DNA from 3 places in the Vibrio coralliirubri genome. Region 1 is predicted to be linked to each of the others. Evidence: predicted binding sites of a transcription regulator. Region 1 holds the regulator's gene; each other region holds the start of a gene.
What was found. Region 1 encodes MetJ, which represses methionine synthesis genes. Its sites were predicted from a motif close to TTAGACNTNTANANGTCTAA; they were not measured.
Positions count from the first base shown of each region.

Region 1 (10,069 bases):
TGGCTCAGAACGACCAGGTAACTTGCGTGCTTGAGCCTCAAGAAGGCAAACCTGATCGTAAAGTTTACTCTATCACTGATGCTGGCCGTGGCGCGCTAGGTGAATGGTTTGAACAACCAACTGCACACCCAACCGTTCGTGACGAGTTCTCAGCCAAGCTAATGGCTTGTGCTGTACAACCTTCTGACGCTTACCGTGTACAACTTGCTGAGCTAGTAGAAGAGTCTCGCAAACTGGTTTCTCACTACAAAGAAATCGAAGCAGCTTACTACGCAACGCCATCGACACTAGACAAGCAAGCACGCCTTGAGCGTCTAACACTTCGTCGTAACCTACTTATCCGTGAAGCATGGATTGTATGGGCTGAAGAAGTACTGCTTGAACTTGGCGCTCTAGCTTAAGTTAAGCTAGAAGCTAGAAGCTAGAAGCTAGAAGCTAGAAGCTAGAAGCTAGAAGCTAGAAGCTAGAAGCTAGAAGCTAGAAGCTAGAAGCTAGAAAAGCAAAAGGCTTGAACTCTATGAGTCCAAGCCTTTTTTGTATCTATAGGATTTGAAATGTTACTGCCAGAGGCTTTTTACAAGTGCTCAGGCTTTACTTCTTAGACTTTGCTTAAAGCGCAGCGACTTGCGGACGAACGCCTAGCGTATGGCAAAGTGCGTAAGTCATTTCTGCACGATTTAGCGTGTAGAAGTGGAAATCTTTCACACCTTCACGGCTCAGCGTACGAACCATATCGATCGCTTGGCTAGCACCTACTAGCTGACGAGTGGTTGGATCATCATCCAAACCTTCGAACTGCTTCGCCATCCAGCCAGGTACTTTTACGTTGTTCATCGCTGCAAAGCGCGACGCTTGCTTGAAGTTAGAAACCGGTAAGATGCCCGGTACAATCTCAACATCCACACCTGCCGCTACACAACGGTCACGAAAACGTAGGTAGCTTTCTACATCAAAGAAGAACTGAGTGATTGCACGGTTAGCACCCGCATCCACTTTACGCTTTAGGTTAATAAGATCAGATTGAGCGCTTTTTGCTTCAGGGTGAACCTCAGGGAATGCTGCAACTGAGATATCAAAATCGTGGCGAGATTTAAGTAGCTCAACTAGGTCAGATGCGTACATCTCTGGCGCGCCGCCGCCTGCTGGAATGTCACCACGTAGCGCAACAATACTCTCGATACCATTTGCCCAGTAATCGTCGGCAATTTGAATCAGCTCTTCGCGACTCGCATCAATACACGTTAGGTGCGGTGCAGCCACTAGGCCAGTTTGGTTCTTAATTTCTTTAATGATTGAGTGGGTACGGTCACGTTCGCCCGAGTTTGCGCCGTAAGTTACCGATACAAATTTTGGTTGAAGTGTTTTAAGACGGTGAACAGAGTTCCATAGGGTCTCTTCCATCTTCTCACTGCTTGGTGGAAAAAACTCAAATGACACATTGATGTTGTCAGAAAGCTCAGCGATATTCTGATTTAAAGCGTCGATATGACTAGCGTGTGTGTATCCCATCTTACTCTCCCTGTGGCAAAAGCAACCACTAAAAACTCAAATCCTTAAACGACGTTTAGACGTCTATATGTCTGTAGAATGTATTGAATACGATTTAATGTCAACAGATCCATTATGAATTTTTCTCAAGTAGATCGTGAGTAAAACTCAAGTCGTTAGATGGGTCGCAAAGCAGAAATAATGTAGAAAAAGGCTGAAAAACACATCGTGCTTTCAGCCTTATTTATCTTAGTGAATAGTATGCCATTTACGCGCTAAACCAATTGATCTGAGCATTAAACCAATCGTTCTGAAAATCAAAACAGGCTCGACATTCTGTTTAAGTCAGATTGAATTGCGCCAGCTGTGACTTCACGTCCTGCACCTGGGCCTCGGATCACCAATGGATTATCTTTGTACCATTTGCTCTCAATCGCAAAGATGTTGTCGCAAGGCAACAAGTTCGCCAGAGCATGTTCTTTAGACAGTGCTTCAACGCCTACGGTTGCCTTACCGTTCTTCTCCAAACGCGCTACGTAACGTAAGACTTTCTGTTGAGAGTGCGCTTTCTCTAAACGCTCAGCCAACTCTTCGCTCAGTACAGAAGCTTTGTCGAAGAAGTCATCCACAGATAGTTCTTGCAGCTCTGCAGGTACGAGCGATTCCACTTTTACGTTTTCAGGTTCGATATCCAAACCGGATTCACGCGCCAGAATCACCAGCTTACGCATGACATCTGAGCCATCTAGGTCAGCACGCGGGTCCGGTTCAGTCAGGCCTTGTTGCCACGCTAAGTCAACCAACTCGCTGAATGGTACCGTGCCATCAAACTGTTGGAACAACCAAGACAGAGTGCCAGAGAAAATACCTGACAACGCAATAATGTCATCGCCGCTTTCTCGAAGGTCTCGTACTGTATGGTTAATCGGTAAGCCTGCACCTACTGTCGCGTTGTACAACCAATGACGGCTGATCTTAGCGAAAGCATCTTGTACTTGATGGTAATACTCGCTCGATGCAGAACCAGCCACCTTGTTAGCCGAGATCAGATGGATACCTTGTTGTGCAATTTGCAGGTACTTTGCTGCAAGCACAGGGCTTGCGGTGACATCGAGTACCACAGCTTCATCGTAACCCTGAATAGAACCCAAACGCTCTAACCAGTCGTTCCCATTGTTGGCAATCGCTTCATCGTCAAAGCGCTTGCTCACTGAGGTCGCATCAATACCTTGGTCATCGAACCAATAGGTTTGGCTATCAACCACGGCAACCAATTCAAAGTTCATTCCACGACGCTTTTCAAGTTCCGCTTTTTGTTCAGCAAACAGACTTAACCAACTTGAACCAATGTTGCCCTTACCACACAAGGCAATCGCAACACGCTTCTGCGCTTGGAACAGTTGAGAGTGAATACCTTTCACTAGGCTTGATGTTTCACTCTTACGAATCACAGCCACCAAGCTTAAGCCTGAGTTCGCTTCTGAGATGAACTCAACCGGTGAGCTCTTAAGCTGCTGGTAGAAGCCGTAGCAATGGTTCGGGTTCTTAGTCACACCCGCACCCACTGCAGCAATCAGAGAGAAACCTTCTTTTAGCTTAATTTCCGCTTCAATCGCATGGTCTTGGAGATATTCTAATGCACCACCAGCGATCTCTTCCGTATAGGCAAGACGCAAGCAGTGTTGATCCGGTTCAAGCTCATAAGCAAGCGGCTCCAGTTGAGCGCGCTTAAGCCCTTCAAGCACTTCACTCTCTAGACGGTCGAAATCATGGCCGTGACCAAAGGTCAGCTGCACGATAAGCACTTCATCCAGAGAGGTAATGATTTTTGCGCCACGACCCGATGCCAGTACACGCTCTATCTGTGTAGAGCCCGCCTCCGGCTGGTAGCTGCAGCGTAAGCTGAGATCCATAGCACTTTGAGCCACAGGCTGTAGCGTTCGGCTATGAAGCACTGGAGCGGCAAGACGAGCCAATTCACTGGCTTCATCAAGGCGAAGTAGAGGCAGTAGACACGCATCCGAAACCAAACGAGGGTCAGCGCTGTAAACGCCCGCCACATCACTCCAAATCGTCACGCGTTCAACTTCAGCCAAAGCACCAATCACGGTCGCTGAGTAATCCGAACCGTTACGGCCAAGCAATACCGTTTCACCCTCGCAGTTCTGAGCCATAAAGCCAGTAATCACCACGCGGCAATGTGCATGCTGCGCCAGAGCTTCTTTAATCAGAGGGTAAGAACGTGCGCGGTCGACTTCAGGCTGAGCGCCCACTTCTGCACGTAAAAAGGCACGCGCATCTTGAGCAACGGCTTGTAAATCATGCTGACACAACAAAGCAGCGAGTAGACGTGAAGACCAAACCTCACCATGTCCAAGCACTTTTGCTTTTTGTGCTTCGCTCAAGGGAGCCGTTAGCTCACCCAAAGCGGTAAATTCTTGTTGAATGGTGCCCGTTAGTTGCGCTGCAGACTCACCCTCAAGCAGTGCTTCAATCAGATCAAGCTGGAACTGACGAAGTGCTTGTAGGCATTCATGGGCAATACGACCATCTTTGTCGAGCGCTTCAACGAACTCAATTAAGCGGTTGGTTGTTTTGCCTGCTGCCGATACCACCACCAAATCAGATGCTGATGAGTATTCTCTAAGAATGTTGACCACGCGTTGGTAACATTCAGGGTTTGCTAAACTGCTGCCACCAAATTTATGTAGCTGGCGAAAGGTTGCCATTATTAACCCTCCCCTTCAGCGATAAAGCGCTGTGTTCTTTCAAACGCTTGCTTGAGGTCATCGATTAGGTCTTCTGCATCTTCAAGGCCAACAGATAGACGCAGTAGTTGCTGAGAAACACCCGCTTCTGCTAATGCTTCTTCACCCATCGCACGGTGAGTCATCGACGCAGGGTGACAAATCAGGCTTTCAACACCGCCCAATGATTCTGCCAAGGAGAATAGCTCTAACTTATCAACAAAGTATTTAAGCGCCTCGAATGAGCCCGCAAACTCAAAGCTGAGCATTGAGCCAAAGCCCGATTGCTGTTTCTTCGCGATATCATGACCCGGATGTTCAGGAAGGCTTGGGTGATAAATAGTGCCAACGAGATCTTGTTGCTGCAGAGACGCTAGAATCTCACGCGAGCTTTCTTCGTGAACTCGCATACGCGCACCTAGCGTACGAATACCACGTAAAGTCATGTAGCTATCAAATGGTGTGCCGGTCGCACCAATACAGTTGCCCCACCATGCTAGCTCTTCAGCGTGCTCTTCTGTCTTAGTAACCACAACGCCACCAATCACATCTGAGTGTCCGTTGATGTACTTGGTTGTAGAGTGGATAACAAAATCAGCACCCAGCTCTAAAGGCTTTTGGAACACAGGCGTCAAAAACGTGTTGTCGACAGCAACCAGAGCACCAACCTCTTTCGCTTTGCGGCAAGTTTCTGCAATATCAACCACACGAACCAGTGGATTCGATGGGGTTTCAATTAAGATCAATTTTGGCTTAAGCGCGATCGCTGCATCCAGTGCCGCTTGATCCGATTGATCAACGAACAGAACTTTGAAGTCACCTTTTAGCGAGCGAGTGTTAAACAGACGGTAAGTACCGCCGTAGCAGTCGTGCGGTGCAATAATAAGATCATCGCCGCCTAAGAAAGCCGAAACCCATAAGTTAAGCGCCGAAGTACCGCAGTTAGTCACAACCGCGCCTTTGCCTGATTCAAGCTCAAACAGTGCCGTTTCTAATAAACCACGATTTGGGTTACCAGAACGGGTGTAATCGTACTTTGGCACTTCACCAAAAGCGGGAAACCCATAGTTAGTCGAAAGATAAATGGGTGGGACAACGGCATGGTGTTGCGTGTCTGACTCGATACCAGTACGTACTGCGATTGTTGCTGGCTTCCGGCTGCTCATAGGTGCTTCCTTACAAGTTTTGCGTCTGAGAATCACAGCGGCTTGTCGGCATTTTGCGGCTGTGTTAGATATATGTTATTCACTTTACTTTCATAAACGTGAGACGTCAACACTTCTAGACGTCTATATGTCTTTGCTTATGGCAGTAAATCCCGCTAAAATCACCACTATTAATTTATTCTAACAACTAAAGTGATGAAGGTACGCAATGGCCGACTGGAATGGTGAATACATAAGCCCATATGCTGAGCATGGAAAGAAAAGCGAACAAGTAAAGAAAATTACAGTTTCTATCCCTCTAAAAGTGTTAAAGGTTCTTACTGACGAGCGTACTCGCCGCCAGATTAATAACCTACGCCATGCAACAAACAGTGAGCTACTGTGCGAAGCCTTTCTACATGCGTACACAGGCCAACCACTACCAACGGATGAAGACCTTCGTAAAGATCGTCCTGACGATATCCCTGCTGAAGTGAAAAAACTGATGACAGAAATGGGTATCGAGTTCGAAGCGTTTGACGAAGAATAAAAACAATTCAGTCACTGCCTTCATTATTGATTCGTTATAGCTGACCCTGTTTATCACATCACGCATTGCGTTTTTATGACTACGCTGTGAATGATAGACATAAAAAAACCGACTCCTATGAGTCGGTTTTTTATTATTCTTTTTCGCTCAATAGAGCAACAGCTATTAAGCCATATAGTTAGCAGGCATCTCGATACGAGCTACGCCAGATTCAACAGCCGCTTCCGCAACTGCTCGTGCTACGCGTGGAAGTAGACGTGGATCCATTGGCTTAGGAATGATGTAACCCTTACCGAACTCCAGTGCAGTCTCGCCCGCAGCTGCTAGTACTTCAGCTGGAACTTCTTCTTTCGCTAGTTCACGAATCGCTTTAACCGCCGCCAGCTTCATTTCGTCATTGATTTCGCTCGCACGCACGTCTAGTGCACCACGGAAAATGAATGGGAAACAAAGTACGTTGTTTACTTGGTTAGGGTAATCACTGCGGCCTGTACCCATGATTAGGTCAGAACGAACTTCGTGTGCAAGCTCAGGCTTGATCTCTGGATCTGGGTTTGAACATGCAAACACAACTGGCTTATCAGCCATCAGCGTTAGTGCTTCAGCAGGCAGTAGGTTAGGACCCGATACACCCAAGAACAGGTCAGCGCCTTCGATAACATCTTCAAGCGTGCGCTTGTCAGTGTTATTTGCGAACAGCTCTTTGTATTCGTTTAGGTCATCACGACGAGTGTGGATCACACCTTTACGGTCAAGCATGTAGATTTTTTCACGCTGAGCGCCACACTTAATCAGTAGCTCCATACAAGCAACCGCTGCTGCGCCAGCACCTAAACAAACGATCTTACACTCTTCAAGTTTCTTACCTTGAAGTTCGATCGCATTCAGCATACCCGCTGCCGTTACAATCGCTGTACCGTGTTGGTCATCGTGGAATACCGGAACATCACAACGTTCAATCAGGCGACGTTCAATCTCAAAACAGTCTGGTGCTTTGATGTCTTCTAGGTTAATACCGCCGAATGTATCTGCGATATTCGCAACCGTATCAACGAACTCATCGATTGTGCGGTGTTTTACTTCAATATCGATAGAATCTAAACCAGCAAAACGCTTAAACAGGAGCGCTTTACCTTCCATAACAGGTTTAGAAGCAATAGGGCCAAGATTACCTAGGCCAAGAATCGCTGTACCGTTAGAGATAACTGCAACCATGTTGCCTTTACCTGTGTACTTATAAACGTTATCAACGTTCTGTGCGATCTCGCGAACAGGCTCAGCCACGCCTGGGCTGTATGCAAGTGCTAGGTCTTCTGCAGAGTTTGCAGGCTTCGTCAGTTCTACGGCAATTTTGCCTGGAATTGGGAACTCATGGTAATCAAGAGCTTGCTGACGGAATTGTTCTTGAGGTGATAATTCTTGAGAGGATTGAGCTTGGCTGCTGTCTTCAGACATAGGTGTAGGTTCCTAGGATATTATTATTTGGGGGATCTTGTTCATGTTAATGGATGTACTTCAAAGTTCCTAGGTGGTTGGAGCCTCTGTCTCATTAAAAAACGAGATTTCACTACTAATAAGACCAGTGAGCAGTTGAAATTACTATCGCTTGTTGAACTTTCGAGCTGAATTTTGGTGCAGAGAGATACGCAAGGAATTGCCCTGCAATAGAAAGGTAGGCAACTTATCGTGAGGCGGGATTGAAGCTTGAATGAAAGTCAGTGCTTTCTCAAATTGCAGGCAACAAAAAAGGACACCGAAGTGTCCTTTTTCATGTCTAAATAGCGAGAATTACTTCTTGCTAGAAAGAGCACCGAAACGCTTGTTGAAGCGATCAACACGGCCGCCAGTATCTACGATACGTTGCTTACCAGTGTAGAACGGGTGACATTTGTCACATACGTCTAGGTGGATTGATTCTTTTGCTAGCGTTGAGTTGAACTCAAATGTGTTGCCGCAAGAACAAGTTGCAGTAACTGCTTTGTATTCTGGGTGGATTCCAGCTTTCATGGGATAACCTCAAGTAGGCCGTGTCGCTATACGATTCTAAGCCGCACACCACACGTAGTTTAAAAAAAGAAATAAAGACACCGCATCGACACAAAAGAGTGATGAAGCCATACCTTTAAGGCGCAGTATAGTAATGAATCTATAAGGCAGGATCAACCGATTTGATACATTTTTCACCAATTCTCTCTTTATTTCCTTTATCGGCCTGAGATTTCGGGCTGTCGTTGTCGGTATACGCTAACTCGCCGCCTTCATCCAAACTGCTTCTCGAATTTAACCGCCTTATCCTTTAGACTGTTCGCTCTCGTCAACTCAGATAAAGCCGTCCCTTTATGCGTCCAATGATTGCCCGCGTGGCACTGCCTGTTCCACTCGACAAGCAGTTCGATTACAAGATTCCAAGCCACCTATTTCCGATTATTGGTGGACGAGTCTCTGTGCCTTTTGGACGACAAACCTTAACCGGTATTGTCACGGCTCTGGTTAACGAATCTGAATTCGAGCTAGACAAGCTCAAACCGATTAAAGCCTTGTTAGATAATCAACCTGTTTGGCCGGAATCTGTCTATTCACTGTTAATGTGGTGCAGTCAGTTTTATCAGTACCCGCTTGGCGAAACCTTTGCTAACGCCCTTCCGAGCGCCCTAAGAAAAGGCAAAGCCGCCGACTTCGCGACGCTGGTTGAGTGGCAGTTAACACCATCAGGCAAAGACCAACTGATGCAAGGTTTTGGTCGCGCGGTCAAGCAAGCAAAAGTGATGCACATGCTTGAGCACGGCCCGGTTCCTCATCAAGAGTTCATTGATGAAGATGTAGGCAGTGCCGTACTCAAGACGCTTGAAGAGAAAGGCTGGATTGAATCGTTAGAGAAAAAGCCGAAACGCCAACCGTGGCCGGTTGAACTTGAGAACGACCAAGACAAACCTAAGCTCAATGCAGAACAAGCCATCGCGATTGCGACCGTAAATAGCCAAACCGACTTTGGTTGTTTCCTGTTAGAGGGGGTCACTGGCTCAGGTAAGACCGAGGTTTACCTGAATATGATTAAGCCGATTCTCGACCAAGGTAAACAAGCGTTAGTGCTTGTGCCCGAGATTGGCCTCACCCCTCAAACGATTAACCGCTTTAAGCGACGCTTTAATGTGCCTGTTGAGGTTATCCACTCAGGTTTAAACGATTCTGAGCGACTGAATGCTTGGTTATCGGCGCGCGATAAAATAGCGGGCATCGTGATTGGTACCCGTTCGGCTCTGTTCACGCCATTTGCTGACCTAGGCATTATCATTGTCGATGAAGAGCACGACGCGTCTTATAAACAACAAGATAGCCTGCGCTACCACGCTCGTGATGTGGCGATCATGCGTGCTCATAAAGCGCAGATTCCAGTAGTGTTAGGCTCGGCGACTCCGGCCTTTGAAACACTGCACAACGCTCAGATCGGTAAATACAGTTATCTCACCCTCACTTCACGTGCGGGTGTCGCACTGCCGACCACCAATAAGGTGTTGGATGTTAAAGGTGAATATCTAGAAAGTGGTTTGTCTGCGTCGTTAATTGCAGAGATGCAAAGACACCTCAAAGCAGGCAACCAAGTGATGCTGTTCCTCAATCGCCGAGGGTTTTCTCCCGCATTGATGTGTCACGATTGTGGTTGGACTGCCGAGTGTAAACGTTGTGATGCTTACTATACTTATCACCAATACAGTAATGAGATGCGCTGCCACCACTGTGGTTCTCAGCAGCATATCGTGCACAATTGCCAAGGTTGTGGGTCTGCGAACTTAGTGACAGTAGGTGTCGGTACCGAGCAGTTAGAAGCTCAGCTTGGCCAACTATTCCCTGAATACAAAACCATTCGTATTGACCGCGACAGCACCCGCCGTAAAGGCAGCTTAGAAAGCGCACTAGAGTCGATTCGTAAAGGTGAATACCAAATTCTTATCGGCACGCAGATGCTTGCTAAGGGTCACCATTTCCCTGACGTGACACTTGTGGCGTTATTGGATGTGGATGGCTCTTTATATAGCAGTGACTTCCGAGCGTCTGAACGTCTTGCCCAGCTATTCATCCAAGTAGCGGGGCGCGCAGGACGAGCAAGCAAGCCCGGTGAGGTGATCTTACAGACTCACCAT
Region 1 is NZ_AP025470.1:243,673-253,741, reverse strand. It holds gene OCV20_RS01150 (PadR family transcriptional regulator) at 1-401, shown strand, start outside; gene metF (methylenetetrahydrofolate reductase) at 610-1,509, opposite strand; gene OCV20_RS01140 (bifunctional aspartate kinase/homoserine dehydrogenase II) at 1,806-4,217, opposite strand; gene OCV20_RS01135 (O-succinylhomoserine (thiol)-lyase) at 4,220-5,401, opposite strand; gene metJ (met regulon transcriptional regulator MetJ) at 5,610-5,930, shown strand; gene OCV20_RS01125 (malic enzyme-like NAD(P)-binding protein) at 6,096-7,385, opposite strand; gene rpmE (50S ribosomal protein L31) at 7,719-7,937, opposite strand; gene priA (primosomal protein N') at 8,270-10,069, shown strand, end outside.

Region 2 (10,069 bases), 200 kb from region 1:
GCGTTGATCATTAAGCCCATCGCGCCTTCGTCGTTGTGCTCACAAAGGTAAATTACCGAATTTTGAAAGTAGGGGTCTTTCATTCCGGGCATAGCAACCAGAAAGTGGTTCGTTAAATTCATAGAGCCTCCTGCCAGTGTGTTCCCAGTAAAGGAAAAAGAGCGGCGTGAAGCCGCTCATTGATTCTGTGCCGTTTGCGAGTAGCTAAGGCTTTCTTTAGTTTAGGCTATTTAGCGTTAACGCGACGCTCGATTGCGTCCATTAATTTACCTGTTACCGAAATATCAAAAGCAGCTTCAATTTCACGGATACAAGTAGGGCTAGTTACGTTAATTTCTGTCAGCTTGTCACCGATAACGTCAAGACCCACGAAGATTAAGCCTTTTTCTTTTAGTGAAGGAGCCACTGCTCGCGCGATAGCCCAATCTGTTTCACTTAACGGACGAGCTTCACCCGTACCGCCGGCTGCTAGGTTACCGCGTGTTTCCCCTTTAGCCGGAATACGCGCTAGGCAGTAAGGCATTGGCTCACCGTCAACCACAAGAATACGTTTATCACCATTGCTGATGTCAGGAACAAAAGTCTGTGCCATTGCGTAGTTCTGACCGTGGTTAGTCAGCGTTTCAATGATCACCGATACGTTTGGATCGCCTTCCTTCACGCGGAAGATAGATGCACCACCCATACCATCAAGTGGTTTAAGGATCACATCACCGTGCTTCTCGCGGAACTCTTTAATCTTTTCCGCTTTACGAGTCACGATGGTGGTCGGGGTTAGTTCAGGGAACCAAGCCGTGAACAACTTCTCGTTACAGTCGCGAAGGCTTTGTGGTTTGTTTACGATCAGTGCGCCGTTCTCTTCAGCACGCTCAAGAATGTAAGTCGCGTAAATGTACTCAGTATCAAATGGAGGATCTTTACGCATTAATACTGCATCTAAATCAGATAGCGCGATTGTCTGTTCTGACTTGAATTCGTACCAACCGTTTGGATCTTCTTTTAATTCTACAACCTTAGTGTCAGCAATGGCTACGCCTTGATCTAAGTGTAGATCATCCATTTCCATGTAATGGATTTCGTAACCACGACGTTGAGCTTCAAGCATCATGGCAAAGCTAGAGTCTTTTTTGATGTTAATGGATGAAATTGGATCCATTACGATGCCAAGTTTGATCATTTTTTTCTCCTAGCCTAGATCGCCAAAACGGACTTGTAAGGCAGTAATTGCGGTTAGAGCAGCTGTCTCAGTACGAAGTACACGTGGGCCGAGTAGCGTCTCTTCAAATTTGTATTGTTCTGTCATGCCGATTTCTTCAGCTGACAAGCCACCTTCAGGACCAATCAATAGGCGCACCTTGCTGATAGGTTCTGGAAGGGTGTTAATTGAGTACTTTGCACGAGGGTGTAGGTTTAGCTTTAGTGCTTCGCTTGGTTCGCTGCACCACTCTTCAAGCTGCATAATTGGGCGAATGACTGGAACCGTATTGCGGCCACACTGTTCACACGCCGCGATAGCAATCTTTTGCCACTGTGCGAGTTTTTTCTCGAAGCGTTTTGTATCAAGCTTAACGCCACAGCGCTCTGAAATCAGAGGGGTAATGGTGTTCACACCAAGCTCAACCGATTTCTGAATCGTGAACTCCATTTTGTCGCCACGTGAAATCACTTGGCCTAAATGTAAGTCTAACGGAGATTCGCTGCTGCGCTCGATGCGTTCAGAAACATTAACGGTGACATTTTTCTTTGAGACTTCAGCTATCGTCGCAGGGAATTCAGCGCCACTGCCATCAAATAGAAGGACATCTTGGCCTTCTTTCATGCGAAGGACACGACCAACATGACCCGCGGCATCTTCGCCTAAAGCGAGTGAACCTAACTGATGAATGCGTTCTGGGTGATGGATACGAGGGATTCTCATGCTGGTAAACCTATAAATATGTTCATTTGGGTATTTTGTCTCTGCCTAACATGGATGCTTTTAGTTGAAAAAACAAGGGTAGAGCAAGAGTTTCAGGGGCAATTCTGAAACTCTTGTTTGAGATAGTTAGGAATGTTGATTGTACGAGCGACGTTATTTACAAGCAGGGTAAACAAATGGGTTGTGATTACCTTGGATGGCATAGATTCGCTCATCACGAGTACATTCCCACTTGTCGACAGGAAATTGCTTGTTCCATGCCATCATCAGGTTGGTTTGTTGCTTAGATAGCTTGAAACCATACTCTTGGCTCATGTAAAGGTAAGTACGCGCGATAGAGCCTTTTGCTCTGTCTGGCGGCATAACTTTACGCTGCTTGAAGTTGACCTGCATTTCACACTGACCATAGCTCACACCATCCATGCCATTCCATTGACTGAAATTGTAGTTGGAGCGATCACCGTTAACCTCGCCAATGGCCGGAGTTAGGTTATGAAGATCGGCTTCCATGGATTTGAACACTTTGTCATTGCGAGTGCAGTTCTTGCGCCCACCATCTTGCCAGCACTGACGCTGGTGGCCAAATTGCCAAGCTGGAACCACATGTTCCCACTCAATTCGACTCGCTCGCTTTTGTTGTTTTCGGACTTGATAACCACAGCCATCAAGGTCGGGAATGCCTTTCTTTTTGTCCTTCCATGTAATGTCACAGCCGCAATAAAATGAAGTCGGATGGTCGAGATAAATCTTCACCGCTTCTCTTTTTGCTTTGGAAAATGAGCTCGGTGGTGCGGCGAGAACGCTTTGGGTTACCAGTAGGCCAAATACTATTGTTAAGTAAAAAGACACAGGTAGGCCAAATGCTTTGAAGGTGAGTTTTTGCATAGAAAAAGACTGATAAAAGTATGATAAACATCAGTCTAGCACTCAAATGTTAGATCTCTCTATTAGATTTATTCTATCGAGTAAATCAACCTGTCACTAGCTTAGCTGAGTTCCCGTAAAAGCTAAGGTTTGCTGGCACAATTGGCAGCGGTAGGTCGATTGATTTCGAAGTACTTTGTTGTGTCGTCTGATTGATAATGGGTAGGTGGTGCACTCACATCGATATTCAAAGGTTTTCCCTTGAACTGAAGCGATTTCAAAGCCGTGAGTTGTTCTGGCTGGCACGTTGAATACTTTTTCCATCACGTATTTCCACTCGTTTCCGTGAGGCCTAACACGTCCGAAAACCTGATGCGTGATCAGGTGCGCGAGTTCATGCGGCACAACCTCGTTGATGAAGGCGTCTTCATTTTCAGCGAATAGTACGTGATTGAGCTTAATTTCGTTGAGCTGAAGGTAGGCCTTTCCCGCCGCTTTGCCTCTTAACTTGAAGGTGATAATTGGGTGAGGGAATTCACGAGAGAAATGTTGATTTGCGATAGCTAGGCACTCGGCCAATTTCTTATTTGCTCGATGTTGTTGCGGGGTGTAAGACAAACGTTGTTAACTCCAAATAAAAGGCCTCAGCGTTTAAGCTAAGGCCTCATCATAACATTGCTCGTTAATATGGCGATTATTTATAGATGGTGATTCTTCTTGATGATCTCGTGATAAGCATGCCATGTACCATAACCAAGTAGCGGCATAGTGACGATCATTCCGATGCCGTAGGTAGCAAACCCCACCAGAATACCAGCACAAATAATACTCGCCCATACCACCATCGCAGGGATGTTCGATTTCACGGCATTAAAGCTAGTGAAAATCGCACTCATCACATCAACGCGTCTCTCCATCATCAGTGGAATTGAAAATGCTGAGATGCTAAATATGAGGCTTGCGATAACAAAACCAATCACAGAGCCTGTGATTAAGAAGGGAGCGAACTCAGCTAACGGTGCGCCTTGCACTGAAGGGTAGAGCGCGTGCAATAACGCAGCGATACGCATCCAGAATATCATCGCAACCATCAATACAATCGCAAAGGCCCATTGGTGGGTGGAGTTGCGAGTAATGGCTTTCATCGAGTGCAGTAGGCTGGCGTTGTGGCCTTTTTCTCTTTCCCAAGCTGCGTCATACAAACCCAGAGCAAGAAACGGCCCTATCAGCATGTACACGATCAGGCTAGGCATTACGACCAAGTGTGTTCCTTGCCATTGGACAAGTTGAACAATGGCGATTGCCGCTCCCATAAAGCACAAACCGTAGAATGCGCTGATTAATGGCATTCTTACTAAGTCATGCAGAGCAAGCGATAACCAATGAAAGGGTGCGGAAATACTGATTTGGTTGCAAGGAATGGTGCGAGCGTAATCCTTATCGCTGACCTTGTGTTTTTTATCGTTCAGTTCGGATGGGTGCGCGGTACGAGGCATAGATCCCCCTAGTTAAATAACGTCCTAGTTATAATTCCATAAGGCTCATCGATGTGGCTTGTGTGAGAGTTATGGTGTTGAGCTAAATTGCTCTTTGTCATCCCAGTTTTTGTTCTAGCGTGCATTTAACGAGCGTTATCAGACTGAATTAATTTAAGTTAAATGTGAGCTTGATCGCTTAGGAGTTACCTTAACTATTGTCAGTAGTGTTAGAAAACACAAATTATCAGCGTTTTTTTATACTAAGTGGTTAACGGTAAAGAAGGGCGTTAGATAAGAGAATGGCGAGTGAAAGTTCGGTAAGTACATAAAAATAAAGCCCTTACTAAGAAGTAAGGGCTTTAAAGAAACAAATCGCAGTGGCTAAATTATTTTAGGCCAGCGAAGTCCGCAAGGATTGCTGCTTTGTCAGTAGCTTCCCAAGGGAACTCTTCACGACCGAAGTGGCCGTATGCAGCAGTCTGCTTGTAGATTGGCTGAAGAAGGTTCAGCATCTCTTGAAGACCGTATGGACGTAGGTCGAAGTTTTGACGAACTGCTTCGATGATGATTTCGTGAGCTACTTTTTCAGTACCAAACGTTTCAACCATGATAGATGTTGGATCAGCAACACCGATAGCGTAAGACAGTTGAATCTCACAACGGTCAGCCATGCCAGCAGCAACGATGTTTTTCGCAACGTAACGAGCCGCGTAAGCTGCAGAACGGTCAACTTTTGATGGATCTTTACCTGAGAATGCGCCGCCACCGTGACGAGCTGCGCCGCCGTAGGTATCAACGATGATCTTACGACCTGTTAGACCACAGTCACCCATTGGGCCACCGATTACGAAACGGCCTGTTGGGTTGATGAAGAAGTTAGTGTCTTTGTTGATCCACTCAGCAGGAAGTACTGGCTTGATGATCTCTTCCATTACTGCTTCACGTAGGTCAGGTGTTGTTACTGAATCGCAGTGTTGAGTCGAAAGAACAACAGCGTCGATACCAACGATCTTACCTTGGTCGTATTGGAACGTAACTTGAGATTTCGCATCTGGGCGAAGGAAGTCAAGTTTACCGCTCTTACGTACTTCAGCTTGCTTCTTAACAAGAAGGTGAGAGTAAGTAATTGGAGCTGGCATTAGGATAGGAGTTTCGTTAGTCGCGTAACCAAACATGATGCCTTGGTCGCCTGCGCCTTGCTCTTTAGGGTCTTCTTTATCAACACCTTGGTTGATGTCTGGAGACTGCTTACCAATTGTGTTTAGAACAGCACAAGAGTCAGCGTCAAAGCCCATATCAGAATGAACGTAACCAATTTCACGTACTGTTTCACGAGTGATTTCTTCGATATCAACCCATGCAGACGTTGTTACTTCACCGCCAACCATAACCATGCCGGTTTTAACGTAAGTCTCACAAGCAACACGTGCTTTTGGATCTTGTTCCAAGATGGCATCAAGAACAGCATCAGAGATTTGGTCTGCAATTTTATCTGGATGGCCTTCTGAAACAGATTCAGAAGTGAATAGGTGCTTAGCCATGAGAGCTCCACTTTTAGTTTTTGGTGTAAATAGTTTATGGCGTCGCAAGCTAGGAAGCGCCGCCATTAAATACAGTATATTTTGTAGGTGTTTCTACATCTAGACGGCTATTCTAAATTCCAGCGGTCGAATTACAAGCTCTTTTTTATGATATGTCATAACTAATCGTTTGCGTATCTATTGATATAAGCCACGGCCAAGTGATGTAAATGTTCGAAAATTGCGAAAAATGACCGTTAAAATGCCAGTAAAACGTTTGCAGTCGCAATAGTCGTTTGAGAGAATACCCGCGCTAATAAAAATGAAAATTTTAGCAATTATCTCTTTTTTAAATCGCTTATGTACTCAGGAGCAGACATGCCTTCTCGTAAAGATCTAGCCAATGCAATCCGCGCACTTAGCATGGACGGTGTTCAACAAGCAAATTCAGGCCACCCAGGCGCACCTATGGGTATGGCTGACATCGCTGAAGTTCTTTGGCGTGGCCACTTGAACCACAACCCAGCAAACCCAGAGTGGGCTGACCGCGACCGTTTTATCTTGTCTAACGGCCATGGTTCAATGTTGATTTACTCTCTGCTTCACCTTGCAGGTTACGAGCTTTCAATTGAAGACCTGAAAAACTTCCGTCAACTGCACTCTAAGACTCCAGGTCACCCAGAGTACGGTTACGCTCCTGGTATCGAGACAACGACTGGTCCTCTAGGTCAAGGCATCACGAACGCTGTTGGTATGGCAATGGCAGAGAAAGCGCTTGCTGCTCAGTTCAACAAAGAAGGCCACGACATTGTAGACCACTACACTTATGCATTCATGGGTGATGGCTGTCTGATGGAAGGTATCTCTCACGAAGCATGTTCGCTAGCAGGTACGCTTGGTCTTGGTAAGCTGGTTGCTTTCTGGGATGACAACGGTATCTCTATCGATGGTGAAGTTGAAGGTTGGTTCTCTGACGATACACCTAAGCGTTTTGAAGCTTACGGCTGGCATGTAATCCCAGCGGTGGATGGTCACGACTCTGACGCTATAAACGCAGCAATTGAAGCGGCTAAAGCGGACCCTCGCCCTACACTTATCTGTACTAAAACTATCATCGGTTTTGGTTCTCCAAACAAAGCAGGTACGCACGACTGTCACGGTGCTCCACTAGGCGCTGATGAAATCACAGCAACTAAAGCGGCACTGGGTTGGGAACACGGTCCTTTCGAAATCCCAGCGGATATTGCAGCTGAGTGGAATGCAAAAGAAGCAGGCGCAGCGAAAGAAGCAGCGTGGAATGCAAAGTTTGACGCATACGCAGCGGCTTACCCTGAGCTAGCAGCAGAATTCAAACGTCGTACTAACGGCGAACTTCCAGCTGAGTGGGAAGAGAAAGCAAACGCAATCATTGCTGATCTTCAAGCTAACCCAGCAAACATCGCTTCACGTAAAGCATCTCAAAACGCACTAGAAGCGTTTGGTCAAATGCTTCCAGAATTCATGGGTGGCTCTGCTGACCTTGCGCCTTCTAACCTAACTATGTGGTCTGGTTCTAAGTCTCTTGAAGCAACTGACTTCTCTGGTAACTACATCCACTACGGTGTACGTGAATTCGGTATGACGGCTATCATGAACGGTATCGCTCTGCACGGTGGTTTCGTACCATACGGCGCAACGTTCCTAATGTTCATGGAATACGCTCGTAACGCAATGCGTATGGCTGCTCTGATGAAAGTTCAGAACATCCAAGTTTACACGCACGACTCTATCGGCTTAGGCGAAGATGGTCCTACTCACCAACCGGTTGAGCAGATCGCATCTCTACGTCTGACTCCAAACATGAGCACATGGCGTCCATGTGACCAAGTTGAATCAGCAGTTGCTTGGAAACTGGCTATTGAGCGTAAAGATGGTCCTTCATCTTTAATCTTCTCTCGTCAAAACCTTGCACAACAAGATCGTAACGCTGAGCAAGTAGCTAATATCGCTAAGGGTGGTTACATCCTGAAAGATTGTGCTGGTAAGCCAGAACTAATCATCATTGCAACAGGTTCTGAAGTTGAGCTTGCTGTTGAAGCAGCTGCACAACTAACCGCTGAAGGCAAAGCAGTACGCGTAGTATCTATGCCTGCAACTGACGCGTTCGACAAGCAAGATGCGCAGTACCGTGAGTCTGTACTTCCATCTGACGTTACTGCTCGTATCGCAGTAGAAGCTGGCATCGCTGACTTCTGGTACAAGTACGTTGGTTTTGGTGGCAAAATCATTGGTATGACAACGTTCGGCGAATCTGCACCAGCAGGCGAGCTATTCAAGATGTTCGGTTTCACTACTGAAAACGTAGTAAACACCGCGAAAGAGCTTCTTGCTTAATCATTGATTGCTAGCTTAGTGCTAACAATGAAATGAATAAAAAAACCGAGCGCTGAGCTCGGTTTTTTGTCTCTGGGATTTGTTTTCTCCTAGACTCATCTCTATAAGCAACAGATCAATCTGTCATGAACAAGCTGAGTTATTCAAGTAATGCCTTTTGGGTAGGATTCAGTTATCATCTGTTGCACGAAATTTTGGTTAGATGTACGGAACTATGCTAAAAGTCGCGATAAATGGATTTGGACGAATAGGGCGCAATGTATTGCGCGCTGTCTATGAAAGTGGCAAAAGCCAACAAATCAAAGTAGTAGCGGTCAATGAGCTTGCTCAGCCTGACGCTATGGCTCACCTATTGCAGTACGACACCAGTCACGGCCGCTTCGGTAAGAAAATCTCTAACGATCAAGAGCACATCTATGTCCATCATGGCATTGGTGCTGAAGACAAGGGCGAGTTTGATACCATTCGTATCTTACATCTTGCTGATATTGATCTGTTGCCTTGGCGTGACCTTGAGGTGGATATTGTTCTCGACTGTACCGGTGTTTATGGTTGCCGAGATGACGGCCTCGCGCACATCGCTGCAGGGGCAAAAAAGGTACTGTTTTCTCACCCAGGTGCCAATGACCTCGATAACACCATTATCTATGGTGTGAATCACGATACCATCGAAGCGGACCACCGAATCGTTTCCAATGGTTCATGCACCACCAACTGTATTGTCCCTATCATTAAGGTTCTTGATGACGCCTTTGGCATTGAATCCGGTACGATTACGACTATTCACTCTTCAATGAATGATCAACAAGTTATCGATGCGTATCACAGCGATTTACGTCGTACTCGAGCAGCAAGCCAATCGATCATTCCTGTCGATACCAAGTTGCATAAAGGTATTGAAAGAATCTTCCCGAAATTTTCCAACAAATTTGAAGCTATATCTGTGCGTGTGCCGACGGTAAACGTAACAGCTATGGATTTAAGTGTCACAATTAATGCAAATGTGAAAGTTAATGACGTAAATCAAACCATTGTTAATGCATCCCAGTGTACATTACACAATATAGTTGACTATACTGAAGCGCCGCTCGTTTCCATCGACTTTAATCACGATCCCCATAGCGCAATCGTTGATGGTTCACAAACGCGAGTGAGCAACGGCCACTTAGTTAAAATGCTAGTGTGGTGTGATAATGAATGGGGCTTTGCGAACCGAATGCTGGATACGGTTCTTGCAATGCAAGCTTCTGAAGGCAAGAAGTAAGACCTAGAAGCAAATGTGCGGATTATTTATTTTTTAGCTTGAAATAAATACTAAGAGTCCACATATTATTAGTAGTGAAAGAATTACCAGTTGAATAATTTATAGGCTTAGCAGGGTTGCTGAGTTTCCAAAACTTTATATTTATTTAAATTTGAGAGGACAAATCATGTCTGTGATCAAGATGACTGACCTGGAACTTGCAGGTAAACGCGTATTTATCCGTGCTGACCTAAACGTACCAGTAAAAGACGGTAAAGTAACTTCAGATGCACGTATCCTTGCATCTCTACCAACTATCAAACTTTGCCTAGAAGCTGGCGCAAAGGTAATGGTTACTTCTCACCTTGGTCGTCCTACTGAAGGCGAATACAACGAAGAGTTCTCTCTAGCTCCTGTAGTTAACTACCTAAACGACGCACTAGACTGCGAAGTTAAACTAGCTAAAGATTACGTAAACGGCCTAGAGCTAAACGCTGGTGAACTAGTTGTTCTTGAAAACGTTCGCTTTAACAAAGGCGAGAAGAAGAACGAAGAAGCACTTTCTAAGCAATACGCTGCACTATGTGACATCTTCGTAATGGATGCATTCGGTACAGCTCACCGTGCTCAAGCTTCTACACACGGCGTTGGTACTTACGCTCCTGTAGCATGT
Region 2 is NZ_AP025470.1:447,551-457,619, forward strand. It holds gene OCV20_RS02290 (YqgE/AlgH family protein) at 1-122, opposite strand, end outside; gene gshB (glutathione synthase) at 227-1,177, opposite strand; gene rsmE (16S rRNA (uracil(1498)-N(3))-methyltransferase) at 1,187-1,918, opposite strand; gene OCV20_RS02305 (endonuclease) at 2,072-2,803, opposite strand; gene OCV20_RS02310 (SprT family zinc-dependent metalloprotease) at 2,900-3,400, opposite strand; gene OCV20_RS02315 (DUF2189 domain-containing protein) at 3,481-4,278, opposite strand; gene metK (methionine adenosyltransferase) at 4,647-5,801, opposite strand; gene tkt (transketolase) at 6,159-8,153, shown strand; gene epd (erythrose-4-phosphate dehydrogenase) at 8,368-9,417, shown strand; gene OCV20_RS02335 (phosphoglycerate kinase) at 9,584-10,069, shown strand, end outside.
Region 2: metK (methionine adenosyltransferase) is a predicted target of MetJ. The motif match lies at 5,893-5,912, and genes of this name have one in related genera.

Region 3 (10,069 bases), 510 kb from region 1:
CTCACCATTGGTGTAATCGACCTTAAGGTGGTGGAAGTTAAACACCATCGATAGCTCGCTGTTATCAACGTTTGAATATTGCTGACAATGCTCCAACGTGGTTGAAGACATCTCGCCTACGGTCACGCTACCGTACTTCTGAAATACTGCTTCGCTGACCTCTTTCAGGTATTCGTGCACACGTGGACCATCGGTATAGAAACGACGACCATCACCGATATCATCATTAGGGAAGTCTTGCTGCTTCGAAATCAGGTTGATCACATCTAAGCGGAAACCATCAACGCCCTTCTCTGCCCAAAAGCTGATAACGTCTTTCACTTCTTCACGTACAACCGGGTTCTCCCAGTTGAGGTCAGCCTGTTCTTTGGCGAATAAGTGTAGAAAGTATTGCCCAGTCGCCTCATCTAGTTCCCACGCATTACCACCGAACTTAGACTGCCAGTTAGTTGGTGCTTGGCCATCTACGGGATCTTTCCAGATATAGTAATCGCGGTACGGGCTGTTTTTGTCGCCCAAAGCAGATTGAAACCATGCATGCTCTGTCGAGGTATGGTTTACCACGATATCCATCACGATACGGATACCACGTTGGTGCGCTTCAGACAGCAATAAGTCGAAGTCTTCCATAGTGCCGAATTGAGGATTAATCGCGTAGTAGTCTGAGATATCGTAACCATTATCGATCATAGGAGATGCGTAAACCGGGGTTAGCCAAATCGCATCGACACTCAAATGTTTGAGGTAATCCAGTTTCGAAATGATCCCTTTGATGTCGCCAGTACCTTTACTGCCACTGTCGCAGAAGCTCTTTGGGTAGATTTGATAGATGGTTGCGGTTTTCCACCAGCTTTCATCATGTTCAGTCATCGCCATCTCTAACACTCACTTACCAGAAAATATAAAATAAAAATCACCATGTGAATCATGGTCGAATAGCCGTTATAACTAAAAGAAAAAGCGATGGCTCACTTTGGAGTCATCGCTTATTAAATGCATTACGCGTTCGCGGTTTCTAACTCACCCTTGGATTGGGCTCGCTTGTAAAAGAACAGGGTTAGCGTGATAGGCAATACTATCGCCACCAGCATCGCGACTAGGTAAATCGACCAATATTGCGGTTGAATCGATAGGATGCCCGGCAAGCCGCCGACACCGATACCATTCGCCATCACACCCGCGCTACCACAGATTGCGGCTGCAACAGCACTACCAATCATTGCGCTGAGCATTGGGAATTTGTATTTAAGGTTAATACCGTACATCGCAGGCTCTGTTACACCTAAGTAGGCTGAGATTGCCGCAGGAACCGAGATGTCTCGTTCACCTTCACGCTTACTCAAGATAATGATGCCGACTACTGCCGATGCTTGTGCAATGTTTGATAGTGCAATCAAAGGCCAGATTGGTGTGCCGCCTAAGTCTTGCATCAGTTGCAGATCCACGGCGTTGGTTGTGTGGTGAATACCCGTGATAACCAAAGGTGCATAAAGGAAGCCAAATACCACTGAACCAAGAATCGCAAAGTCACCTGTCATTGCCGCTTTAGCTGCAAATGCCACACCATCGCCTAACATACGACCGAATGGGCCAATGAAAGCGTGCGCTAGAATCACAGACAAAATAATCGATACAAATGGCACAACCACTAGGTACAAGTAAGCTGGGACGATGCGCTTAAGATTGGTTTCAATGAACGCCAAAGCCACACCCGCTAACATTGCAGGGATCACCTGAGCCTGGTAACCGACCTTCTCAATCACGAACAGTCCAAAATCCCATACCTCAGGTACCGATTTACCTATCATGTATGCGTTCATCAGTTGTGGTGAAACTAAGGTCACACCGAGCGTGATACCCAAAATAGGGGTTCCGCCGAGTTTCTTAACCGTTGCCCAACACACCCCAACCGGTAGGAAGAAGAAAATAGCTTCGCCGATCAACCATAAGAAAGAGTGAACGGTTGCCCAGAATTGACTGATTTCAACGAGGGTTTTGCCGTCGAACATGCGAATGTCGCCAATCACATTACGGAAACCAAGAATCAAACCACCAGTAATGATGGCAGGCAGCAGTGGTACGAAAATTTCGGCTAAATGGGAGATACCACGTTCAAGGAAGTTCATGTTTTGACGAGCAGCCAGCTTCGCCTCATCTTTTGATGATGCCTCTTTACCTGTCTGTTCAATCAGAAGTGCGTACACTTCATCAACTTCAGTGCCAATCACAACTTGGAATTGGCCTGCGTTAGTAAAACAGCCTTTTACTAGCTTCAGTTTTTCGAGTTCAGCTTTGTTGGCCTGCTCTGTATCGTTCAATACAAAACGCAGTCGAGTCAGACAGTGGCTGACACTCGCAATGTTTTCTTTACCACCGACTAACTCGATAAGACGCGCAACGTCTTGCTTCGCTATCTTACTCATACTACCCCACCCTGGTTTCATTCAATTACTCATCTAAACCATGCAGCTATAACCGCTCAGATTTAGACTTATGGGAACATTCCCAATCTCGGTTATTATAATGCCCGCATGAATGATAAATTAAAATGGGAACAGTCCCATTAATTGAAAGAGATCACACTCTAATTTTAATCTAAGCAGTTCAATTTCGCTTAATTGAGTGGATTATAGAATAGGAGATTGGGTGTGATGAGAGATCTCTGAATTACCTAAAAGCTGAGAGATCAATAGGTTAGCAGCCAACTTACCTGCAGATTGGTAACCAGGATCAATGCTAAATACTCGCGGGAACAAGAAAGAGAGAAGATCATTGCCACCAACGCCCGTGACGACCACATCTTCACGCTGTAACTCTTGCAGACGTTTTATAACGCCAAGGGCCAGCGTGTCACTGGCACAAACGATCGCTTGAGTCTCGGGAGTTAAAACCTCATCCACCAGCTGATAAGCACTTTCATGGTGAAGCTGACCAGTACGATAGTTCGCAATCACTCCAGTGCTTTCGCACCAATCGAGATAAGCCTTAAGACGCAGCTCACCGGTTGATTTATCGCTAGGATCAACACCAATAAAGCCGACATCTGAGATCCCCTGATCCGATAAATGCGCCAACGCACTATTGATCACCTGCTGGTTATCATAGTTAATCGACGTCACGTTCTCGGTATCCAGAGCAATCACCACCGCTTTGTGCTCCCACGCTTCGATTGCAGGTATATCGCAGTCAGTAAAACCAAATACAATAATGCCATCAACGTTACGACGCTTTAGAACTTGCAGGTGCTCATTGGCTTTATCTCTATCAAGTTGGCTTTCCATGATCACGACATCGTAATCCGCTCGATACAACTCAGCCAGCATAGTGCTAACGGCTTTGTTTTCTGAGGGAGAGTCCAAACGAGAGATGATCACGCCGATGACTTTTTGGCTGCCACCGCGCATCGATTGCGCAGACTTTGAAGGCGTGTACCCAGATTCTTGAATTACTCTTTCCACCCTTTCACGGGTTTCAGGTTTCACTTTTGGATCATTGGTCAGAACGCGTGATACGGTTGACTTACCAACACCGGATAGCTTTGCAATATCAAGAATAGTGAGTTTTTTGCTCATAAAAAGTCTAACGTTAAAGGGGAGAGAAGAAAAAGTGAGGGTAGATTCCCTCACTTAACTGTTTGTAAATCCTAGCAGTTCTTACTATGACTTACTTTTGGCAATTTCGATAGACTACGCGACCAAGTTCTAGACGTGCATTGTCACCTTTGGTGCGCAAAGTGATGCTGTTAATCATCTCTGATGTGCCATCATCTAAGATGTATTTGGTTCCTGAGCCCGCTGGAACTTGAGTCAGGCGGTATTCATTATCAGGCAAGCGTAATACCGCTTTTTCATTATCAAGGTAAGACACATCAAACGAAACGTCAGACTCACATTGATAAGTCACGAATTGATCATCCGATGTTGCGCTATCAGTCTCAGGGGCTGCTGATTTAGAGCACCCAACCAATGCTACCGTACATAGAGATGCTACCAACATAGCTTTCATAATTCGTTCCTCATCTTTATATAGTCAACGACACTTAGCGTATTCACAGGTTCGAAAAAACCGAATATAAGTGCCTAATGATAGATCCATACCTTGGTGATAAATAAAACGTTTAGCCTTTTAAGAAAGCAGGTACGTCTTTAATGCTATCAAGTACCACGCTAGCCAACGCTTCACCTTTTTCAGTGATTGGTTTACCGGTTCTTACCAAGACTTTAGTACCAACACCTGCCGCTTCTGCAGCCATCATGTCTTCCGCTTTATCGCCGATCATGACCGAGTTAGCCATATCAATCTTCAGAAAGTCACGAGCAGAAATGAACATGCCTGGCTTTGGTTTACGACATTCACAATCTTGCTTGTAGTCTCCAATACCGTGTTCCGCGTGGTGCGGGCAGTAATAGATGCCATCAAGCTCAACGCCGTTATCGACAAAGTTCCAATCCATCCACTGCGTCAGAGAAAGAAAACGGTCTTCACTAAACATGCCGCGAGCAATACCAGATTGGTTGGTCACTAGCACCAATAAATAACCCATATCTTTAAACGCTTTCGCCGCTTCAAACACACCATCGATGTATTCAAAGTCATGCTCATCATGTACGTAGCCGTGATCAACGTTAATCACACCATCACGATCTAAAAAAACAGCAGGTTTAGACAAAATTTTGTTCTCTATCAACTCTCTATTAATCATTAATTATTACACGCTTTATTTGCTTCATCACTATCTATTTAGTTTTGCGTTCGTTAACGATTTGTTTCAAGCTTAACCATACAATCGACGTTTAGCCGTCTAGACGTAAAAATATCTATTGACTTAGATCATAGAACACCATAGCATCGTCTGTAAATCGAGCGAGCTATCGACATATTATTCTGTTCTACCTGCACGGGTTTCTCTATGATTAAAGTGAATCAAGTCAACAAGGTTTTTTATCAAGGCACTAAAGAAATCAATGCCTTAATTGATATCAACCTCCACATTCCTCAAGGTCAAATCTTTGGAGTCATCGGCTCTTCTGGTGCAGGCAAAAGTACCCTGATCCGTTGTGTAAATATGTTGGAAGCTCCAACCTCTGGTGAAGTGATTGTTGACGGTATCGACCTAACAAAACTCAGCAAATCAGAACTTAGCGAAGCGCGCCGTAACATCGGCATGATATTCCAGCACTTCAACCTGCTGTCTTCTCGTACTGTATTTAACAATGTAGCACTGCCTCTAGAACTTGCTGGTAAAGATAAAGCGAACATTGAAGCGAAAGTCAGCGAGTTACTTGAACTGGTTGGCCTTGCTGATAAGCGTGACACCTACCCGGCAAACCTAAGTGGTGGTCAAAAGCAGCGTGTAGCGATTGCTCGCGCACTGGCCTCTGACCCGAAAGTACTGCTATGTGATGAAGCCACCAGCGCATTGGATCCAGCGACAACGCAATCTATCCTTGAGCTGCTGCGTGAAATCAACCGCAAGCTGAACATCACTATCCTGCTTATTACTCATGAGATGGATGTAGTGAAAAGCATTTGTCATGAAGTTGCGATCATTGGCGGCGGTGAATTGGTAGAGAAAGGCACAGTCGGTGACATCTTTGCTCATCCGAAGACAGAGTTAGCACATCAGTTTATTCGCTCAACTTTGGATCTAACAATCCCTGAAGATTACCAAGCGCGTTTGCAAGAAACTCGCGTAAACAGCAGCTACCCGCTGGTGCGTCTTGAGTTTACTGGTGCAACGGTTGATGCTCCGCTGATGACGCAAATCGCACGTAAATTCAATATCGATGTCAGCATCTTAAGCTCTGACCTTGATTACGCCGGCGGCGTGAAGTTCGGCATGATGGTCGCTGAACTGTTCGGTAATGAAGCAGATGATAATGCTGCTATCCAATTCCTACGCGACAACAATGTAAAAGTAGAGGTGCTTGGTTATGTCCTTTAGTTTCAACGAGATTGCTGACTGGATCAGCCTTAACGGTAACCTTCTATTAGGCGCAACAGGCGAAACGCTTTACATGGTTGCTGTCGCAGGCATTGTTGGCTTCGCGGTCGGTATCCCATTAGGCGTGATTCTACACACAACTAAACGAGGTGGTCTGCTAGAGAACACCAAGGTAAATAAAATTCTCGGTGCGATTGTAAACGTGGGCCGTTCAGTACCTTTCTTAGTACTGATGGTTGCGATTATCCCACTGACTAAGATGCTGATTGGTACCTTCATCGGTACAACAGCAGCGATTGTTCCACTGACGATTGGCGCTATCCCATTCGTGGCTCGACTGATCGAAAGTGCACTACTTGAAGTACCAACAGGTCTAGTGGAAGCGGCTCAATCAATGGGCGCAACACCAACACAAATCATCAATAAGGTTCTGCTCCCAGAAGCACTACCGACTATCATCAACTCAGTAACGATTACGCTAGTGACTTTAGTGAGCTACTCAGCAATGGCCGGTACTGTGGGCGGTGGTGGCCTAGGTGATGTCGCGATTCGTTACGGATTCCACCGCTACGATGTGACCATCATGGCTGTAACAGTAGTGATGTTGATTGTGCTGGTACAAATTATTCAATCAATCGGTGATTCATTAGTTCGCCGCGTTGACCACAGATAAAGACTCGCGCATAAAGATTAGAGTCGTCTGAACCAAATTAAATAGATTTATTAAAAGGAGATTATTATGAAATTTAGCCTTAAAGGTTTACTAACTATCGCAGCAGCAGCTTCAGCGCTAGTTCTAGCAGGTTGTGGTGATAAAGAAGTGGATACTTCTAAAGTAAAAGTTGGCGTAATGGCAGGTGCAGAAGCTCAAGTTGCTGAAGTGGCAGCTAAAGTAGCGAAAGAGAAATACGGCCTAGATGTTGAGCTAGTAACGTTCACAGATTACGTAACACCAAACGCAGCTCTAGATGACGGTTCTATCGACATCAACGCATTCCAACACGCACCGTACCTAGATCAGCAAGTGGCTGACCGTGGCTACAAGCTAACTATCGCTGGTAACACGTTTGTTTACCCAATTGCAGGTTACTCTAAAGAAGTGAAATCGGTAGACGAAATCCAAGACGGTGCGCGTATTGCTGTACCAAACGACCCTACAAACCTAGGTCGCTCTCTACTTCTTCTTGAGCAACAAGGTCTTCTTGAACTTCGTGAAGGCGCTGGTCTTCTAGCTACAGTTCGCGACATCGTGGGTAACCCTAAGAACCTAACGATTGTTGAACTAGACGCAGCTCAACTGCCACGTTCTCTTGATGATGTTGCTCTATCTATCATCAACACAACTTACGCGAGCTCTATCAACCTGACTCCACAAAAAGATGGCGTATTCGTTGAAGACAAAGATTCTCCTTACGTAAACCTAATCGTTTCTCGTGAAGACAACCTAAACGCTGAGAATGTACAAAACTTCGTTAAAGCTTACCAAACTGAAGAAGTGTACAACGCAGCTTCTGACATCTTCCAAGGTGGCGTCGTTAAAGGTTGGTAATCAACTAAACAACAGCACTGTATAGATACCCGAAGGGGCTGACATAACGTCAGCCCCTTTTTATTGGTTAAGATTTACCAGAAAGTTCGACTTACCACCAAGCTTCCACTTGCATGCCAACGCTCATTTCACTGTTTTTACCTTCACCGAAGGCATTGTCGTTTTCAGCATCATTCAGGTAAGTGGCGAAGATACGGAACTCAGGACGAGACCAGAAACCCACTTGTGGAACCCAAGCCTGAGCGATTGTGAATTTACCACCTGCCCCATCTTTGTTATCAATCGTTTCTACAAAACCACCAATTTCAAGGATGGTACGCATGCGCTTATCCCACTTATAAAGCGGACGAATGACGGCACTGAAAGAGTCATCATCGCTATTATTAGCACCCACACCGGTTGACGCGGCATAACGCACAGTGTGGCCAAACTCAATATTCTCGCCAATCGCAAGCACGCCCCAGTTAATCAAACGGAAGCCATCGGCGTCGTTGTTGTTTGCATCTCGAACGATGCCTTTACCCGTACCAAAAGTCGTCATCTGCTCGGCATAACCGGAGTTAGCGACTTGTAGAATAGTTTTGTTGAAACCGCCTGATAGGTTTTGATTCAAGCTCGCGGTTAGCATTACGCTGTCATCCGCATCCACCGTTTGACCTTGTTTTTCATTGGCGAAGTTCATATCAATACCGACCTCAAGATCAGCATTGTTCCACAATGGAATGCCGGCATAACGTATATCAGCAATCATGGCTGTGGTTTCTTTGCCATCAAACACATCGCCAGTCACCGTGTCTTGAATCAAAGCCACCGATAATTTACCCGGCCCCATATTGATGTGTTCAACGCCGGCACCAATACCACTGACATCCCAGTAGTAATTATCAACGATGTGTACATCATGACGTTGGTAGTAACGCTCACCCGCCCAAATACCAATGTCCTTATCTTCAAAAAGCCCCACCGCTTGAACATTCAATTGCACCACATCCACGCTTTTATCCGCGGCATTCTCATCTTGGCCTTGCCAGTACGACAACATGGAATCAACTAAAAATGAAACGTCGTCCTCAGCATACACCTCTTTCTTAAAGCCAAACTCACCATACAGGTCATTTTCGTTGCCGAGTCGGCCAACTTTACTCACCTCCCACTTACTGTTTGAGCCGCCTTCATTACTCAGGCCAACGCCGCCGCGCATGTAGCCATTGAACTCCAATGGCGTGGTTTCATCAGCGTATAAATTAGGGGCAAGTAAAGCAGTAGAGAGTGCAGCAGCAATAGGTAACAGTTTCATCGTCCATTCCTTTCAGATCTAGAATCAGGTTATTATTTATAAATGGGAACATTCCCATGGGATCGATCCCATTTATATTGAGCAGAATATAAATTGAAAGAGAACTGATTGATTATTGTGATCAGGCTAACTATTGGGGTAACTAAAAGTTGATGGGTGTTGGATTATTTCAATGAATACATTGGCGCTACAGAAAGAGCTGAATATCACGTTCTGTGCGTATTTAAAGGGGAAAAGGGTAACGATAAGAGAGTAATAAAGATCGAGCTAAGACAGGTAACGAAGTCACGGCATCGGGGATGATACAAGGTACTAAGTGTTTAATATAAAGGGGAAAAATATCGAAGCATTAAATTAGTACTCCGATATCTAAAGGATGACGCTTAAATAACCACAAGAAGACTACTTCAGGTGATCCCAAGAGATGTTTGACACCAATCGGCAGTCATCACACTTGAAATAGAAAATATCATGGATAGGCGCATCTAGCAGCCATTCACCACCACATTGCGGGCATTTGCGCTCTTTTTCATCTTTCAGGCTGATCCCACCGACACGGTATAAGTAGTAGTAGGTTGGAACCTTAGTCAGATATTCAATGCGCCCTCTTAGACCCCAACCGCGTTTAAACAGCACACTCTTAGTGTCACTGATCTCGGTTAGCGTTGCATGTTCAGCGCGACAACCACCACCCATTTGTACTTCATCACAGGCTTGCCATTCGGTCTGCCATTTCAATACGGCTTTATGGTCGCCATTGAAGGTAGGTGGATTACGATACAAAGGGATTGGTAGCAAGCTATCGCCACTACGTAGCGGCGAACAGGTATGTACGAATGTCGTGTATAGCACCTGCCAGCTCGGCGTTTCATCTTCTGCCACTTCTTCTGAGTTCAGATCTCGACCTAGCAAACGCATTTTAGGCGCTAGCAGGCTCGCGTTAGACAAGCGATCAAAACACACTTTTACAAAGTCTGAGTGATTACGCGGGTGCAAGCTGTCTTGCTCCGGGCACACAACGCGAACATAGAATTCACCATCGCCCATCACGATTGGGAACTCACGACCTAACACTTGTCCGTTATAACGAAGTGCATCCATTAAGCCATTAACAGCCTTGTCGACAGCGCTTACCGTTGTGTTATCAAAACACTCAAATTGAAGTTCTAGTACGTACATCTATTTATACCGCTGGTTGTAGCTTTTCTAAAAATTCTGCCAATGTCTCGGCGAGTACATCACGATTTTTGGTACCTAAACGCTCCAAAATCACGTTACC
Region 3 is NZ_AP025470.1:756,831-766,899, reverse strand. It holds gene treC (alpha,alpha-phosphotrehalase) at 1-876, opposite strand, end outside; gene treB (PTS trehalose transporter subunit IIBC) at 999-2,423, opposite strand; gene treR (trehalose operon repressor TreR) at 2,628-3,572, opposite strand; gene OCV20_RS03695 (MliC family protein) at 3,664-4,005, opposite strand; gene gmhB (D-glycero-beta-D-manno-heptose 1,7-bisphosphate 7-phosphatase) at 4,118-4,702, opposite strand; gene metN (methionine ABC transporter ATP-binding protein MetN) at 4,910-5,944, shown strand; gene OCV20_RS03680 (methionine ABC transporter permease) at 5,934-6,617, shown strand; gene OCV20_RS03675 (MetQ/NlpA family lipoprotein) at 6,684-7,493, shown strand; gene OCV20_RS03670 (carbohydrate porin) at 7,585-8,790, opposite strand; gene OCV20_RS03665 (Zn-ribbon-containing protein) at 9,193-9,969, opposite strand; gene syd (SecY-interacting protein) at 9,974-10,069, opposite strand, start outside.
Region 3: metN (methionine ABC transporter ATP-binding protein MetN) is a predicted target of MetJ. The motif match lies at 4,794-4,813, and genes of this name have one in related genera.